2 regions of the Caballeronia sp. S22 genome follow, and region 2 is predicted to be linked to the other one. Evidence: riboswitches for the same ligand, from Rfam matches in the RefSeq annotation. Region 2 holds a riboswitch; the other holds the start of a gene.
The links. A riboswitch is a leader RNA that binds a small molecule or an ion and turns the genes downstream of it on or off. The one in region 2 is predicted to bind cobalamin.
Positions count from the first base shown of each region.

Region 1: it holds a riboswitch for cobalamin, as region 2 does, so the genes downstream of both, ACEN42_RS12265 (TonB-dependent receptor domain-containing protein) here and cobG (precorrin-3B synthase) in region 2, are expected to answer to the same signal.

Region 1 covers NZ_OZ180035.1:2,604,157-2,613,459, forward strand. The annotation lists gene ACEN42_RS12255 (ABC transporter ATP-binding protein) at 1-580, opposite strand, end outside; gene ACEN42_RS12260 (FecCD family ABC transporter permease) at 577-1,575, opposite strand; gene ACEN42_RS12265 (TonB-dependent receptor domain-containing protein) at 1,611-3,485, opposite strand; cobalamin riboswitch at 3,565-3,890, opposite strand; gene ACEN42_RS12270 (ATPase) at 4,149-4,517, shown strand; gene ACEN42_RS12275 (cell division protein ZapA) at 4,514-4,828, shown strand; RNA gene ssrS (6S RNA) at 4,923-5,104, shown strand; gene ACEN42_RS12285 (EVE domain-containing protein) at 5,175-5,633, shown strand; gene ACEN42_RS12290 (SIMPL domain-containing protein) at 5,710-6,441, shown strand; gene lgt (prolipoprotein diacylglyceryl transferase) at 6,471-7,373, opposite strand; gene ACEN42_RS12300 (LysR family transcriptional regulator) at 7,410-8,369, opposite strand; gene ilvD (dihydroxy-acid dehydratase) at 8,479-9,303, shown strand, end outside.
Region 2 covers NZ_OZ180036.1:543,740-553,042, reverse strand. The annotation lists gene ACEN42_RS17660 (cobalt-precorrin-6A reductase) at 1-124, opposite strand, end outside; gene cbiE (precorrin-6y C5,15-methyltransferase (decarboxylating) subunit CbiE) at 131-1,342, opposite strand; cobalamin riboswitch at 1,419-1,608, shown strand; gene cobG (precorrin-3B synthase) at 1,672-2,940, shown strand; gene ACEN42_RS17645 (precorrin-8X methylmutase) at 2,933-3,559, shown strand; gene ACEN42_RS17640 (precorrin-2 C(20)-methyltransferase) at 3,556-4,284, shown strand; gene cobJ (precorrin-3B C(17)-methyltransferase) at 4,293-5,924, shown strand; gene ACEN42_RS17630 (VWA domain-containing protein) at 5,900-6,460, opposite strand; gene ACEN42_RS17625 (ATP-binding protein) at 6,607-7,602, opposite strand; gene cobN (cobaltochelatase subunit CobN) at 7,599-9,303, opposite strand, start outside.

The DNA of each region.
Region 1 (9,303 bases), on a different replicon from region 2:
AGATTACGGTGCGCTTGTGCTCGCGCCCGGCGTCGCGCAACGCGTGCAGACAGTCGATCTGATGATGCAGGTCGAGATGCGAAAGCGGTTCGTCGAGCAACAGGCATGGCGCGTTCTGGCACAGCACGGCGGCCAGTGCGACGCGCTGGCGTTCGCCGCCCGAGAGCGTCAGCACGTCGCGCGCGGCAAAGGACGCGAGGCCGAGCGTTTCCAGTGCGGCGCGCGCCGCGCTGCGGTCGTCTTCGCTCTCCCAGCCCCAGCCGGTGAGATACGGAAAGCGGTTGAGCAGCACGGTGTCGAGCACGGTCGCGCTGAAGGCGTCGTGCGCGGCTTGCGGCATCAATGCGCGTCGACGTGCGAGGTCAGCCGCGCGCCATGCGGCGAGCGCGCGGCCATCGAGCGACACGCGGCCCGATGCGGGTTTCGCGAGTCCGGCGAGCACATTGATGAGCGTCGTCTTGCCCGCGCCGTTCGGCCCGGCGATGCACCACGCTTCGCCCGCCGCGATCGTCTGCGTGAGACCGTCGATGAGCGTGCGCGCGCCCGCGCGAAGCACGATGGCATCGAGATGCAGGGTCATCGCGGTCTCCGCAGGAGCATCCACAGGAACATCGGCACGCCGATCAACGCCGTCACGACGCCCACCGGCAATTGCGCGGGCGCGATCACGGTGCGCGCGACGAGGTCGGCGGCCATCACGGCGAGGCCGCCCGCAAGCGCGGCGGCGGGCACGAGCATGCGCTGATCGTTGCCGAACGCGAGGCGCAGCAGATGCGGCACGACGAGCCCGACGAAGCCGATGGTCCCCGCCGTCGTCACCGCAGCCGCCGCGGCGATCGATGCGACGAGATACACGCGCAGGCGCAATCGTTCGACGGGCACGCCGAGCGCACGCGCGGTAGCGTCGCCTCGCAGCAGCACGTTCAATTGCGGCGCGACCGGGACGATCGCGACGAGCGCGACAGCGAGCGCGATCAGCGCGGGCCACGGCGCCGCCGCGCCGTTGAGATCGCCCGTCAGCCAGAAGATCATGCCGCGCAGCCGGTTCTCGGGCGCGATGCTCAGAATCAGCGTGATCAGCGCGCCCCATCCCGACGCGATCACGACGCCCGTCAGCAAGAGTCTCGGCGACGCATCCTGTCCGCTTTGCCAAAGGTCCTTGCGCGCGAGTCCGAGCACGACGACGATCGATGCGAACGCGCCCGCGCACGCCGCGATATCGACGCCCCACCACGGCACCGATGCGAGCATCGCGGCAAGCGCGAACGTCGCCGCGCCGCCGGACACGCCGAGCACATAAGGTTCCGCGAGCGGATTCCTCAGCAGCACTTGCAGCAGCGCGCCGGCCATCGCGAGCAGCGCACCCGTTGCGAAGCCCGCGAGCGCGCGCGGCAAACGTAGCGTGAGCACGATCTCGTCGGCGATATCGGGCGTCGCGGCGTTCGCGTGAAAGAGCGCGCCGAGCGCACGCGATACGGGCAACGTCACGCTGCCCGTCATGAGCGACGCCACGAGCACGATGAACGTCGCGACGCCGAGCGCGATCCAGATCGCCGCCGCGCGGCTCGCGTTCATCGCGCGCGGACGCGCAAGCCGCTCAGGCGCGTGGCTCACGACGGATGCCAGCCCAACGTGATGTACGCGCCGCGTCGTGGCGTGTTGTACGAGTACGCAAGTTCATAGTCCTTGTCGAACAGATTGTCGATGCGCGCCGTGACGTACCACGACTTCGAGATGTCGTAGCGCGCCGATAGATTCACGATGCCATACCCCGCGAGCGTCGAATCGTAGTCGCTGCGTTGTCCGCTCACGATCCACTCGCCGCCGACACGCCAGCGCCCGATCGTGCGATGCGCCGTAAGCGTCGCGAAACGCCGCGCGCGCCGCGTCAGATCTTCGTGATTCGTCTCGTCGACGGGATTCTGGAACGTGACGCCCGCGCGCACATCGGTTGCGCCGACGTGTCCCGCCCACGATCCTTCGATGCCCTGCACCTTCGCGCGCCCGACGTTCTGCGCGACATAGTAGAAACCGCCGTCGGACACATAGTCGATCAGATTCGAATAGCGCGTCTGGAACAGCGTCACGCGCGCGACGCCCAGCGCATTCGATGCGTACTGCAACGCCGCCTCGACCGAATGGCTGCGCTCCGGCTGAATCGACGGATTGCCGCTGAACGGATAGTAGAGATCGTCGAAGCTCGGCGCACGAAACGAAGCCGCATAGCTCGCGCTCGCCTTCCAGTGCGCGTCGAAGTTATACGCGTAGCCCAGATAGTAGCTGTTCGCGCCGCCGAAATCGGAATACTGGTCGTGACGCAGATTCGCCTGCAATTCGCTCGCGCCGATGTGCCCCACGTAGCCCGCGAACACCGAATTCACGTGACGATCGGGCGCGCTGAGCTGATCGGAATCGAGCGTCTGATCGAGATGCTCGTAACCGAAAAGCAGCTTGTGCGCATCGGTGATCCTGACATCGTTCTGCCACGTGTATTGACGGTTCTCCGAATCGAAGCGGTTCGTATAGACGCCGTTCTGCTCGATGTTCGCGCGATCCTGTCCCTGCGCGATCGTGAAGTGCGTGGTCCAGTTTTCGGTGATCCTGCCGTTCGCGAACACCGACGCCGAGCGCACGCGATCGTGCGATTCGTTGATATCGGTCGGCAGGCCGTAGGCATCGTCGAAACTGCTGATGCCGTTCGATTGCAGGAAGCGCACGCCCGCGTCCCACTTGTCGCTGAACTGGTGACGCAGCGTCGCCGCGACGCTCTCGTTCAGATAGCCGTTCGCGTTCGGATTCGCGCCCGGCGCGATATTCGGATCGATCGACGAAAAGCCGTCGGTCTTCTCGCGCGAGACGTTCAGGCTGAAGGTCGTGCGGCCGTCCTTGTCGAGCGCGCCGTTCACGCCCGCCGATTGACGCTGCGTGTGATAGCTGCCGTACTCGGCTTCGAAGTTGAAGCGCGGCGGATGCGGCTCGCCTTCCTTCGTGAAGATCTGCACGACGCCGCCGATCGCATTCGAGCCGTACAAAGCCGACACATTGCCGTTCACGACCTCGACGCGCCCGATCTGATCGAGCATCAGTTGCGACAACTGCGCCGCGCCGAGCGACGCCGATTCGACGCGCACGCCATCGATCAAAACGAGCGATTGCGACGACGCCGCGCCGCGTATGTAGAGCCCCGAAGTCGCGCCCGGCCCGCCGTTGCGCGTGATCTGCACGCCGGGCGCAAGCGCGATGAGGCCGAGCGCATCGTCGGCGTTGGCGTCGGCGATGTCCTGCTCATCGAACACCGATGTCTGCGGGATCGATTCGGCGAGCGGCTGCGGCGCGCGCGTCGCAGTGACGACGACAGGAGCAAGCGTTTGCGAAGCGTCATCGGCGGCATGTGCGGCGCCGGCGAGCGGCAAACCGATGACCGCGGCAACGAGCGCGCCATGACGAGAGCGGCCGTTCTTGAGGGCGGCCTGTGGCAATACCATGAATGAAGTGTCCGTTTCGCGTGAGCGCGACCCCGCTCCCCGCGAGGACGATGCGCGACGAACGCACCGCGCGATCAGCGCCGATGCGTCGAACTCTGGCCGGTATCCGGGCTGGCGATGAATCGTCTCGCCTTCCCGCGCATCGTGCGCAGTGGCGTCGACACGTTTCTTGCAGTCGATTCGGGCGATGAACCCGGTGTGATGAAAATCCACACGCTCGCGCTGCAAAAACGCGCATGAGACGACTTGCAACTTGCGTTGCGGTCGCTTACCGTTGCGGGGGCAGCACAGGTTGGCTCGTCCCAGGTTGGTCCCGGTCGGACTTCGGAGACTTCGCTCCCTGTTTCCCGTTTGACTGCATCCGCGAGATCCGCGAATGCGAGCACCAAAAAGTGCGGCAAGTGTAGGAGCGCGTGTTGGGGCCGTCAAGAAAACGGCGCGGACAGTTGGGCGCGGCACATGACGAATCGAACGAGAATCGGCCGGCCTGTCATCACGAGCCATCAACAGCGCTCGCGTTTTCTGCACACGAATGCATGTCGACATGCGCTTGATTCGAAGGATTAAGCGCAAGATCGCATGTTGTTACGTCTCGAAACGAGACAATTATCGGAAGCTCCGTTGAACCGCGCTAAAATGCGAGGTCTTTAGAGGACGCAGCACATGCTCAACGAACTCGAATCACTGTCAGGAAATATCGGCCGGCTGATCCAGATCAGCGAGCGCCACAATCAGGCGCGCCAGGCGCTGCAAGACCAACTCGAACAACTGCGCGCCGACTATGCGAACGTGCAGGCCGAGCTTGCGCAAGTGCGTGAAGAGCGCGACACGCTGCAATCCGAACGCGATTCGCTCTCCGCGAAAATCGACGACGCGCAAGTACGCCTCAACGCGATTCTCGAAAAGCTGCCGCGCGCGAAATCCGGGCAGCATGACGAAGCCGACAATCAACTCGATCTCCTCGAAGCCGATTCCCGCGAAGCACATGAAGCGGAATTGCACGGCGAGCATCATCAAGGAGAGAAGGCATGACGACCACGCAGATCGAAGTCTCCATTCTCGGGCAGCCGTATCGCCTCGCGTGCTCGCCGGAAACGGAAGGCGCATTGCGCGAAGCGGTCGCGCGCGTCGATGCCGAGATGAACAAGGTGCGCAATGCAAGCAACGTGCGCGGCACGGATCGCATCGCGGTGATGGCAGCGCTCTCGCTGGCGTCGGAATTGCTTAAGCTGCAGGACAGCGTGCGTCACGGCGAGGCCTTCCCCGCCGAGGAAATCCGTCGCACGATGCATTCGATGAACGAGCAGCTCGGCGCTGTCATCGCGCAATACGAAGTGCAGTGAGATGTCTGTGCGTCGAGGCAATCGGCGCGCAATGTCAATCGAAAAAAGAAACTGCGGCGGGGCTGCGAAAGGCAAACGATTGGTGTAGAGTGACGTTTCCCTGCCTGGTGCGCCAAGGTCATATATTCCTTGAACCAATGTCACATTGGCACGGTTGCGGAACCTTGCAGCACGGGCGCGCGCGTCGCTAGTCCGATGTACCCGAAGTGTTGCTTACCGCGACCAATCTTGAACCCAGGTTCAGGATGCCGGCCTAGCGGCCGTGGCGGGGACCCATCTTAAGAACGGCATCGGTTTTTCCGGTGCCGTTTTCATTTGCATCGTCGATTCCGCATAACGAACAATCATGCGCTACTGGCTGATGAAGTCCGAACCGGACGAAGCGAGCATCGATCACCTCGCGCACGCGCCGAAAAAAACCTTGCCGTGGACAGGCGTGCGCAACTATCAGGCGCGCAACTTCATGCGCGATCAGATGCAGATCGGCGACGGCGTGCTCTTTTATCATTCGAGCTGTCCAGAGCCGGGCATCGCGGGCATCGCGAAGGTGTGCTCGACGGCGTATCCCGATCCCACGCAGTTCGATCCGAAGAGCGATTACTACGATCCCAAGTCCACGCAGGAAACGCCGCGCTGGATGCTCGTCGATGTCAAGTTCGTGAAGAAGACCGCGCTGATTCCGCTCGCTGCATTGCGTGAACACGAGGCGCTCGCGGACATGCAGGTGCTCGCGCGCGGCAATCGCCTGTCGATCACGCCGGTGACCGAAGCGCAGTGGCGCTTTATTACCGAACAACTCGTCTAACAAGGAACTTACGACACGAAGGCCGCGACTAAATCCCGTCGCGAATCACGCGATATCCCGCGTTCGGAGTCCTTCGATGATCAACAAGAAAACCGCTGCCGCACTCGCGCTCCTCGCGATGTCGGGCGCAGCGTTCACCCTTTCTCAAACGGCCGCCGCGCAGACGGTGATTACCCAGCCGCAACCTTCGGGCGTGCTTTCTCTTTCGGCGCAGGCGAGCGCGCAAGTGCCGCAGGATGTCGTCAACATCACGCTCTTCTACGAGCAGGAAGCGGCCGATCCCTCGTCGCTCACCGCTACGCTGAATCAGCGCGCCGAGGCCGCATTGCGCGAAGCCAAGGGCGTCGAGGGCGTGACCGCGAAGAGCGGCTCGTTCACCGTGTATCCATCCACCGATCGCGACGGCAAGATCTCCGCGTGGCGCGGCCGCACGGAGGTCGTGCTCGAATCGCACGACTTCGCGGCGGCGTCGAAGCTCGCGGGCAAGATGAGTTCGTCGATGCAGGTGGGCAGCGTCGGGTTCTCGCTGTCGCCCGAATCGCAGCGCGCGGCCGAGCAGAAGCTCGTCACGCAGGCCATCGATTCGTTCCGCAAGCAGGCGCAAACCGCCGCGCAAGGCTTCGGCTACAGCAATTTCACGATTCGGGAAGTGAACGTCGGGCACAGCGGCGTGCAGCCGCGTCCGGTCATGATGATGCAATCGCGCGCGATGAGCGCCGATGCGAAGATGGCCGCGCCGATCGCGATGGAAGCCGGCACGACGACGGTGACCGTCGACGTGTCGGGTTCGGTGCAGATGGGGCGTTGAATCGATGCGGGGCGCGCGCCCCGCATCGCTCAGGCTTTCGCCGATTCGGGCGGCAGGCGCAGATTGCGCTTGTACGCCCACACCATCATCAGCACGCCGGCGATGATCATCGGCAGCGAGAGCCATTGGCCCATCGAGAGGCCGAGCGCGAGAAGGCCGAGATAATCGTCCGGCTCGCGCGCGAATTCCACGGTGAAGCGCGCCAGTCCATAGCCGATCAGAAACAGCGCTGAAATCGCGCCGACAGGACGCTGCTTGCGCGAAAACGTCCAGATCACGATAAACAGCACGAGCCCTTCGAGCGCGATCTCGTACAACTGCGACGGATGACGCGGCAGCATGTGATAGCGCTGGAAGATTTCGGTGAGATGGTATTGCGCGTCGAGTTGCGGATTTTTAGCGAGCCAGATGGCGTCGTCGTTCGTCGAGCTCTGAAAGAGCATCGCCCACGGCGCGTTCGGGTCCGTCACGCGGCCCCACAGCTCACCGTTGATGAAGTTACCGAGACGCCCCGCCGCGAGGCCGAGCGGCACCATCGGCGCGACGAAATCCGTCACCTGGAGCCAGGTGCGCTTCCGATGATACGCGAACAGCACCATCGCGAGCGTCACGCCGAGAAAGCCGCCGTGGAACGACATCCCGCCTTCCCAGACCTTGAAGATATCGAGCGGATGCGCCGCGTAATAGCTTGCCTTATAGAAGACCACGTAGCCGATGCGCCCGCCGAGAATCGTGCCGAGCACGCCGTAAAACAGCATGTCGTCGATGTCTTTCACGGTCCAGCCTTGCGCGGCCACGTAAGGCAGGCGCAGACGCAGGCGGCCGATGACGATGGCCGATACAAACGCCACCAGATACATGAGGCCGTACCAGCGCACGGCGAGCGGTCCGAGATGAATCGCGATGGGATCGAAATTGGGATGTATGAGCATTCTGATGTGGGAGCTAGAGCGAACTACAAGGGCGAATCATACAGAACCCGCGCTTTCGGCCCGCGAACGGACGATCTCGATGAATCCGGCGAGCACCGGGCTCACTTCCGCCGCGCGCCACACGAGGCCGGTTTCGACGAGCATCGCCGACGCGTTCAGCGGCCGCAGAGGACGATACACGACGCCCGTGCGCCGCAGATGACGCAGCGAATGCGGCACGAGCGCGACGCCCATCCCGGCGGACACGAGGCTCACGATGGTCTGCATCTGGATCGCCTCCTGGCCGATACGCGGCGTGAGGCCGGCCGCGCCGTAGCAGCCCATGATGATGTCATACAAACCCGGCGCGAGACGCCTCGGAAAGACGACGAGCGGCGCGGCGGCGAGATCGTGCAGATCGACGGGGGTGTCGGCCCATTCGTCGGCGCCCTGCCCCAGTTGTAGCGCGGCATCGGCGGACATCGCGATGACGAGCGGCTCGCGCGCCACCGCCACATACGACAGCGACGTGGCATGGCGCGGCGGCAGCGGCGGAATCACAAGACCCGCGTCGATACGCCCGGCGACGAGTTCCTCGATCTGCACGTCGCTCGTCGCCTCGGTCAGTTGCAGCCGCACGCCGGGGTAACGCGCGCCGAAATCGCGCAGCAGCGCTGGCAAAAGTCCGTAGTCGGCGGTGGAAACGAACGCGAGCGACAGCACGCCCGCCTCGCCTCGCGCGAGCGACTGCGCGAGCGGACGCAGCGTGTCGGCGGATGCGAGCAGGCGGCGCACTTCCGGCAGCAGATCCTTGCCGACGGGCGTGAGCTCGACGGTCCGTTTCGTGCGCACGAAAAGCGCGACCCCGAGCGCCTCTTCCAGCGCGCGGATCGCCTGCGAGAGCGGCGGCTGCGTCATCGCGAGACGCGCGGCGGCACGGCCGAAGTGCATCTCTTCGGCGACCGTCACGAAGTAGCGCAACAGACGCAACTCGATGGGCGGACTTCTCTGCTCCATTGATATTTTTTGCGACCTAATAAGCCTTGAATAATATATTGGACAGACACATCGCGGGAGTTGCATTCTTGCTGCACTAGAGCAAAAACATCCCCTCAAGGAGCACATCATGGCCTTCAATCGCCGCTCGAAGCACATCACCCAGGGCGTCGCGCGCTCGCCCAATCGTTCGATGTATTACGCGCTCGGCTACAAGGAGGAAGACTTCGACAAGCCGATGATCGGCGTCGCGAACGGGCATTCGACCATCACGCCGTGCAACGCCGGCCTGCAGCGCTTGGCGGACGCGGCCATCGAAGCGATCAGAAAGTCCGACGCGAATCCGCAGATTTTCGGCACGCCGACGATCTCCGACGGCATGTCGATGGGCACCGAAGGCATGAAGTACTCGCTCGTGTCGCGCGAAGTGATCGCGGACTGTGTCGAGACCGCGGTGCAGGGCCAGTGGATGGACGGCGTCGTCGTGATCGGCGGCTGCGACAAGAACATGCCGGGCGGCATGATCGGCATGGCGCGCATGAACGTGCCGTCGATCTACGTGTACGGCGGCACGATCCGCCCCGGCAACTGGAAGGGCCGCGATCTGACGATCGTGTCGTCGTTCGAGGCGGTCGGCGAATTCACGGCGGGCCGGATGTCGGAAGAGGATTTCAAGGGCGTCGAGAAGAACGCGTGCACGTCGACCGGCTCGTGCGGCGGCATGTACACGGCCAACACGATGAGCTCGTCGTTCGAGGCGCTCGGCATGTCGCTGATGTATTCGTCGACGATGGCGAATCCGGATCAGGAGAAGGTCGATTCCGCCGCGGAGTCGGCGCGCGTGCTCGTCGAGGCGGTGAAGAAGGATCTGAAGCCGCGCGACATCATCACGAAGAAATCGATCGAAAACGCGGTCGCGCTCATCATGGCGACGGGCGGCTCGACCAACGCCGTG
Region 2 (9,303 bases):
CGCGCCCGAGGCCCGCGAGACTGTAGACATGCGCGGGCGGCAGCGCGCGCGCGATCGCGAGCGCGTCGCCGGTGCCGCCGAGCAGCAGCACGCGCTTCGTGTTTCCCGGCGCTTCTTCACGCATGACGCATCACGGTTTGCTGGCGTGCAACAGCGTGATCGGCAGCGCCTGACGCCACGTATCGAAGCTGCCGAGCGGCTCCGCCTGAGCGACGCCAATGCGCGTCAGCTCGCCGCCGTGCCGCGCGCGCCATTCGACGAGCGCGGCCTCGCTTTGCAGCGTCACCGCGTTGGCGACGAGCCGCCCGCCCTGACGCAGACGCGCCCAGCATGCATCGAGCACGCCCGGCACGGTCAATCCTCCGCCGATGAAGACGGCATCGGGCGCGCTCAGGCCGTCGAGCGCGGCGGGCGCTTCGCCTTTCACGAGTTGCAGCGCGGGCACGCCGAGCGCGTCGCGATTGTGCTCGATGAGGCGCTGCCGGCTTTCGTTCGATTCGATCGCGATCGCGCGGCACGCGCCATGCGCGCGCATCCATTCGATGCCGATCGAGCCGCAGCCCGCGCCGACGTCCCACAAGAGTTCGCCCGGCTGCGGCGCGAGCCGAGCGAGCGTCACGGCGCGCACGTCGCGCTTGGTGAGCTGGCCGTCGTGACGATAGGCGTCGTCGGGCAAACCCGGCGTGAGCGGCGGCCCGGCGTGTCCGGCGTGCGTGCGGCATTCGATCGCGACGAGATTGAGCGCGGCGACGAGCGGCTCGCGCCAGTCGTCGGCACGCTCGTCGATACGTCGCTCATTGTTGCCGCCGAGATGCTCGAACACGGTCATGCGGCTCGCGCCGAAGCCATGCGCGGTCAGGAGCGCGGCAACGGCGGCGGGCGTCGCGCCGTCCGCGCTCAAGACGAGCAGGCGCACGCCGCGATGCAGGCTCGCGAGCAGCGACGCGACGCGCCGCCCGACGAGCGACACGCACACGGCGTCCTGCAGCGCCCAGCGCAAGCGCGCCGCCGCGAGCGACAGCGACGACGGCGCGGGAATGACGCGCATCTCGCCGTTGGCGACTTCACGCGCGAGCGTCGCGCCGACGCCGAAGCACATCGGATCGCCGCTCGCGAGCACACATATGCGGGTCTTGCCGTCGCCGCGTCCGGCGAGCACGGCGTCGAGCGAAAAGGGTTTCGGCCACGGCACGCGGCTCGCGGCGATGCGCGCCGGCAGGAACGCGAGATGGCGCTCGCCGCCGTGAATCGACTGGGCGTCGAGCAGCGCGCGGCGCGCGACGCGGGACAGCCCGTGCCAGCCGTCTTCACCGATCCCCACTACGGTCAGCCAGTTCGACATGCGCCGCCTCCTTCACGTGATTCGTAATGCGCTTCAGGATGCTGCCCCGAAGCGCCTGGATGGTCGATAAAAGCGGGCATAATACAGGTCCGTCGGTGCCCGGGGTCGAAGAGACCCAGGGCCTAAGAGGGAACACAGAAAACTGTGGCTGCCCCCGCAATTGTACGCAGCGAGTCCGCGCTCCACTGCCACTGGTTTTTACCGGGAAGGCCGGCGCGAATGAAGACCTGCCAGCCAAGAGACCTGCCGACTCATCGCATTCGCGCGACGCTGACCGGGCGGGGTGTACCGGTTCGCTCATTACGCGCGAAGCCCAACGGGTCACGCTTTTGACTTCATTGAACCGCTCATCGCTCAACGCCGCGCCGCGCGCATCCGCGTGCCCGGGCCTGATGCGCATCGTGCCCGCGCGCGACGGCGGGCTCGCGCGCCTGCGGCTCGCGGGCGGCGTGTTGAGCGCGCACGCGGCGCGGGCCGTCGCGCGGGCGGCGCGTGACTGCGGCTCGGGCGTGATCGAGGTGACCAATCGCGCGAATCTCCAGTTGCGCGGCATCCGCGACGATGCCCACGCCGCGCTGATCGGTATCGCGCTCGATGCGGGCCTCGGTCCGTCGGCGTCGGGCGGCGACGACATCCGCAACGTGATGCTCAGTCCGCTCGCAAGCGACGACACGCGTGCGCTCGCCACACAAATCATCGACGCGATGCAGGCCGACGCGTCGCTGCATGCGCTGTCGCCCAAATTCGCGCTGCAACTCGATGGCGGCGAGCGCCTCGCGATGCTCGATCATCCGCACGACCTGTGGCTCTCTGCAATCGACGATGGCGCGCGCTACGCATTCGGCTTCGCGGGAACGCTGCGGCAGTGTCCGCTCGGCGCGATTCATCGCAGCGACATGGTGACGTTCGTGTCCGGCGTGCTGCGCAGGTTTCTCGCGCTGGCCGCGCCTGACGAACATCGTATGCGCGATCTGCTCGCGCGTGTCGGCATCGCGCGCTTTCTCGAAGCATTCGATTTCGATGCAGCCGTTCAGCACTGGCGACGCCCACCCGCCGATGCATCCCTGCGCCTCGGCGCCCACGCGGAACCGTATCGCGCGACGTGGTACGCGGGCGCGCAAACGCCCCTCGGTCGTCTCGACGCGGCCACGCTCGAAGCCCTCGCCGATATCGCCGACACGCACGCCGAAGGCCTTCTCGCGATGACGCCGTGGCAAAGCGTGCTGATACCGGGCATCGCCGCGCATGACGCGCAAGACGTGTTGCGACGCCTACACGCGCTCGGCCTCGCGACCGAACCGCGCGATCCGCTCGCGCGCCTCATCGCATGCGCGGGCTCGGAAGGCTGTGCGAAAAGCCACGCCGATACCAAAGCCGACGCGCATCGCCTCGCTTCGCTTCTGCCCTCGCATGATGAAAGCGAGGTGCACTTGAGCGGCTGCGAGCGCTCGTGCGCGGCGGCGCATCCGGTCCCGGTGACGCTCTATGCAGTCGCGCCGGGACGATATGACCTGCATCGCGGCGAACGAATCGTCGCGAGCAACCTGACCATCGAAGAGGCGGCCGAACGGCTCGCCCGGAGCCATGCCGATGCTTGACTACATCCGCGACGGCGCGGAGATTTATCGCCAGTCCTTTGCGACGATCCGTGCCGAAGCCGACCTCGCCGCCATTCCCGCCGATCTGGAAAAGCTCGCGGTGCGCCTGATCCATGCGTGCGGCATGGTCGATATCGTGAGCGATCTGCGCTTTTCTTCCGGCGCGGGCATCGCCGGCCGGCACGCGCTCGCGGCAGGCGCGCCGATCCTGTGCGATGCGCGCATGGTCGCGGAAGGCATCACGCGCGCGCGGCTGCCCGCCGATAACCGTGTCGTCTGCACCTTGAACGAACCATCGATTCCCGAACGCGCCCGCGCGATGAACAACACGCGCTCGGCCGCCGCGCTCGAACTGTGGCTGCCGCATCTCGAAGGCGCGATCGTCGCGATCGGCAATGCGCCGACCGCGCTCTTTCATCTGCTCGACATGCTCGATGCCGGCGCACCGAAACCTGCGCTCATCCTCGGCTTTCCGGTCGGCTTCATCGGCGCGGCGGAATCCAAGGCGATGCTCGCCGCCGATAGCCGCGGCGTGCCCTTCGTCGCCCTGCTCGGCCGGCGCGGCGGCAGCGCGATGGCGGCGGCGGCAGTGAACGCACTTGCTTCGGAGACCGAATGATGCGCGGCCGTCTCTATGGACTGGGCGTCGGTCCGGGCGATCCGGAGCTCATCACGCTGAAGGCGCTGCGCTTGCTCAAGGCCGCGCCGGTGGTCGCTTATTTCGTCGCGAAGGGCAAGAAGGGCAATGCGTTCGGCATCATCGAATCGCATCTCGACGACACGCAGACGCGGCTGCCGCTCGTCTATCCGGTGACGACCGAAGCGCTCGAACCGCCGCTCTGCTACGAGACGATCATCAGCGCGTTCTACGACGAAGCCGCGCTCACGATCTCCGGACATCTCGAAGCCGGGCGCGACGTCGCGGTGATCTGCGAAGGCGATCCGTTCTTTTACGGCTCGTACATGTATCTGCACGACCGTCTCGCTGCACGCTTCGATGCGCATGTCGTGCCGGGCGTGTGCTCGATGCTCGGCGGCGTCGCGGTGCTGGGCGTGCCGCTCGTGTATCGCAATCAGAGTCTGTCGGTGCTGTCGGGCGTATTGCCCGAAGACGATCTGAAGCGCCGTCTCGAAGCGGCGGATGCGGCTGTCATCATGAAGCTCGGCCGCAACTTCGAGAAAGTGCGGCGCGTGCTCGGCGAGCTCGGTCTCGATGAACGCGCGCTCTATGTCGAGCGCGCGACGATGGCGAATCAGCGCATCGTGCCGCTCGATGAAGTCGATCCGATGGCCTCGCCGTATTTCTCGCTGCTCGTCGTGCCGGGGAAAAAATGGCGCGCGTGAGTGCTTCCATGCCGATGGCGATTGTCATCCTCGGTGCGGGCGCGCTCGATACGGCGCGGCGCATTCAGGCGAACTTCGAACAAGCGCGCATTCATGGCCTCGCCAGCCGCGTGAATGCGGACATCGCGTATGACGATTTCGGCGCGCACGTGCGCGCGTTGTATGCGTCGGGCACGCCGATCGTCGCGCTGTCCTCGGCGGGCATTGTGATTCGCGCGCTCGCGTCATCTCTTGCCGACAAGGTCGCCGAACCGCCCGTGCTCGCCATTGCGCAGGATGGCAGCGCGGTCGTGCCGCTGCTCGGCGGGATGAGCGGCGTGAACGTGCTGGCGCGCGAGATCGGCGATGCGCTCGGCATCGCGCCCGCGATCACGACGAGCGGCGAGTTGCGCTTCGGTCAATGTCTGCTCGCGCCGCCCGAAGGTTATGCGCTCGCGGATATCGAGCAGGGCAAGCGCTTCGTGTCGGATTTGCTCGCGGGCGAAACCACGCGCATCGAGGGCCACGCGCCCTGGCTCGACGATGCCGACCTGCCCCGCTCAGGCGATGCACGTCTTGCCGTGCGCATCACGCCGCTCGCCGCGCACGACGAAGACAGTCTCGTGATTCATCCGCGCTGCGTGCTCGCGTGGATCGAACATCTATCTTCCGATGACGATGATGCCGCCGAACGCATACGTGCCGCGATGCGCGCGCAGGCGTTATCGCCGCTTGCGCTCGCGGCGTTGGCAGCGCCTGCGCATTACATGACATCGCGATCGCTCGAAGACGCCGCGCGTGCGCTGAACGTACCGCTGCGCTTTTGCGATGCCGCGCCGTTCGACGCCGATACGCAAGGCATCGCATTGCACGTAAGCGATTCGCCCGTCGATGCGCAATCGATCGGCCGTGTGCGCGGCGCGCTGACCGTGATCGGGCTCGGCCCCGGCAGCGCGGAACTGATGACGCCGGCCGCGCGCGCCGCGCTCGTCGCCGCGCAAGACGTGCTCGGCTACGAAACCTATGTGCGCATGGCCGGGCCGTTTCGCGATGGTCAGCGCGTACACATGACCGACAACCGCGAGGAACTGCAGCGCGCGCGTCACGCCTTCGAACTGGCGAGCGAAGGACGGCGCGTGGTCGTCGTATCCTCGGGCGATCCGGGCGTGTTCGCGATGTCCGCCGCCGTGCTCGAAGCGCTCGACGAAGGGCGCGCGGCGCATCCCGAATGGAGCGCTGTGAAGCTCGCGATCGTGCCGGGCGTATCGGCATCGCTCGCGACGGCCGCGCGTGCCGGCGCGCCGCTCGGCCACGATTTTTGCGTGCTGTCGCTGTCGGATAACCTGAAGCCGTGGGACGTGATCGAGAAACGCATCGCACATGCGGGCGAGGCCGATCTCGTGATGGCGTTCTATAACCCGCTGTCGAAAGCGCGGCCGTGGCAGTTCGACCGTGCGATCGAGATCGTGAAGCGCTATCGCGATCCGCACACGCCCGTCGTTCTGGGAAGAGACATCGGGCGACCGGCTGAAGCGTTGCGCATCGTCACGCTGGGCGAACTGAAAAGCGAACACGTCGATATGCGTACGATGGTGATCGTAGGTTCATCGACGACGCGTGTGGTGGGAGACTGGGTTTATACGCCGCGATGGTATGAGTGATCGCCGCCTTCGCTCAGCGCATCGGCGGTGATGTATCGCGCGCCCCAATCGAGGGCGAGCGCCTTGCCGCGTCCGGCTCGAATCGAACCCTCTTCGAAATCCACGACGACGATCTCATCGGCCGACGCGGGCGCTTGCGGGTTCTCGTTCGTGCGCCCGTCGGTCAGCACCCACAACCAGCGCCGTTGCGACGGCCTGTGCCTGGCCGCGCGTTCGAGCACCGTGGCGGCGCTCGATAACCCGAGCGCGAGCGGCGTGCCGCCACCGCCGCCGATCGGCGCGATCCAGTTCTCATTGAACCAATGCGCCGCGCCCGGCTGACGTCGCACTTCAGCGCGTCCGCCGCCGAAACACACGAGCGCGGTCTTCGCGCGTTCGCGATAGGCCCGATCGAACAACGCAACGAGCATCCCCTTCGCGCGCGCGAGCCGCTCGCCCGCGAGCATCGAACCGGAGCAATCGAGCAGAAAGCAATGCAGCACCGCGCCCTCGCCCTGCGTGCGCCGATAGCGAAGATGCCGGGCATCGAGACGCATCGAGCGCTTCGCGCGCAGCGTCGATATCCAGTCGATCGACGCGCTCTCTTCACCCTCGCGCGCAACGTAGCGGCCTTTCGTGCGCGATTCGTTCCATCGAAGGCGATGCCCCACGTCGAAGGCATCCGCGTCGCGCCTTCGATGGTTCAGGCTTTTTTTGCGGTGAGCGGCCTCACTTGCTTGACCTTCGCGATGCCCGTCGGCTCCGGCGGCATCGCGCCCCAGTCCGATTCGCCCGAGCCTGCATCGCGCGGCGTGGATTCACGCGCGGCGGGTTCACGCGAAGGCGATTCGGTCTCTCGCCGTCGATGCTTCAGCACCGCATCGGCGACACGCTCGACATGCGTCACCGTCACGTTCGCCGCGCCTTCCAGTGCAGCGAGCGCCCGCGCCGCGCGCAGCATCACGATATCGGCGCGCAAGCCATCGACATGCGCGTCGATGCAAAGCTCGCTCACGCGCGCATGAACCGCATCGTCGAAATCGAATGACGAAAGCGCCGCGCGCGCCGCATGAATGCACTGGCCCAGCGACGTCTGTTCGCTTGCATGACGCGCGCGAAATGCTTCGGGATCCGTATCGAATGCGAGCCGGGACTTCACGATGCGCTGCCGCACGCCTGCATCGAAACAATTGCTCATCTCCACGGCGAGACCGAAACGATCGAGCAACTGCGGACGCAACTCGCCCTCTTCCGGATTCATCGTGCCGATAAGCACGAAGCGCGCGTCATGCCGATGCGAAATGCCATCGCGCTCGATGATGTTCACGCCGCTCGCCGCGACATCGAGCAATTGATCGACGAGCGGATTCGGCAGAAGATTCACTTCATCGACATAAAGCACGCCGAGATGCGCCTTCGCGATCAGGCCCGGAGAAAACTTCACGCCGCCATCGCGCAAGGCGCTTTGAATGTCGAGCGTGCCGATCAGTTGTTCCTCGCTCGCCCCGAGCGGCAAGGTCACGAGCTTTCCCTCGGGCAACAGCTCCGCGAGTGCGCGCGCCGCCGTGGACTTCGCCGTGCCGCGTGGCCCGCTGACGAGCACGCCGCCGATCGATGGATCGACTGCCGCGAGCAAAAGCGCTTGCTGCAAGGGCGCTTGCGCAACGAGCGCGGTAAAGGGGAAAGTGTTCTGGTTCAATGTTGTCGGCCCTCGATGCACTGTTCGACATCGAGCAGATGCCGTTCGACCTGCTCGCGATAGCCCGCGGGTTCTTGCCACAGGCCGCGCTGCATCGCTTCGATCAGGCGCTCGCAGATCGATTGCAGCGCGTGCGGATTGTGTTGTGTGATGAACTCGCGCGTCTCGGCGTCGTTCACGTATGCATCGGTGACGAGCGCATATTGATGGTCCGACACGACACGCGCCGTAGCGTCATAGCCGAAAAGATAATCGACGGTGGCGGCGAGTTCGGACGCGCCCTTGTAGCCGTGCCGCTTGACGCCATCGATCCACTTCGGATTGACGACGCGTGAACGCACCACACGCGCGATCTCTTCGTTCAGCGTGCGCACGCGCGGCGCGGCGGGATTGCTGTGATCGGCGTTATACGCCTGCGGCTGCACGCCCGACAGATAACGCACGGCCGCGATCATGCCGCCCTGAAACTGGTGATAGTCGTTCGAATCGAGCAGATCGTGTTCGCGATTGTCCTGATTCTGCAGCACGACATCGAGCGTCGAAAGCCGCGTGCCGAAGCTCGCACGCGCTTCGACGCCATCGCCCGTTTGCGAGTAGGCGTAACCGCCCGTGCTTTGATAGGCAGCGGAAAGATCGGCATCGGACTGCCATTGTCTTGCGTCGATCAGCTCCTGCAAGCCCGCGCCGTATGCGCCTGGCTTCGTGCTGAACACGCGCCAGCCCGCGCGCTGCCGCGCCTCCTTCGCTTCGATGCCGCGCGCGATCAGTTCGTCGCGTTCGCGCAGGATGCGTGCGCGGATCGGGTTGATATCGGCGGGTTCGTCGTCGAGTTCGGCGACGGCCTGCACGGCCGCATCGAAGAGATGGATGAGGTTCGCGAAGGCATCGCGGAAAAAGCCCGACACGCGCAGCGTCACGTCGATGCGCGGCCGGTTGAAGATCGATATCGGCAGGATCTCGAAGTCGGTCACGCGATGACTGCCCGCCGCCCACTTCGGCCGCACGCCGATGAGCGCGAACGCCTGCGCGATGTCGTCGCCACCGGTGCGCATCGTCGCCGTGCCCCACACGGACAAGCCGATGGCGCGCGGAAAATCGCCGTGGTCCTGCACATGACGTTCGACCAGTGCATTCGCCGACTTGAGTCCGAGCGACCAGGCCGCCTGCGTCGGCAATGCGCGTGTATCGACGGAATAGAAATTACGGCCCGTGGGCAGCACGTCGGGCCTGCCGCGCGACGGCGAACCGCTCGGACCCGGCGGCACGAAACGCCCTTCGAGGCCGCGCTTCAATTGCAAAAGCTCTTGCGGGCCACATGCATCCAGGCGGGCGAGCACATCGCCGCGAAGACGTTCGAGCACGAGCGATGCATGCGGACCGGGCGCGGCGGCATCGTCGTCGGACAAAAGTTGCATCGCTAACGCTTCGAGGCGCTCGCGCGTATCGCCCTGATGACGCCACGGCGCATCGCTGACTTCGACGAGCGCACGTGGACACGGCCCGTTCCACGGCGCAGCCCAGTCGGCATCGAGCGGATCGAACTCGGCGGGCAGTTGCAGATCGCGCGCGATCGCCGTGATGAGGCCCGCGTTCGCGCCCTGCCCGTCGCCGATCGGAAAACGGCCGAGCGCGAGCAGCGTGTCGCGGCGCTGCACGCCTTGCGGCGAAACGCCGAACACGTGCAGGCCATCGCGAATCTGC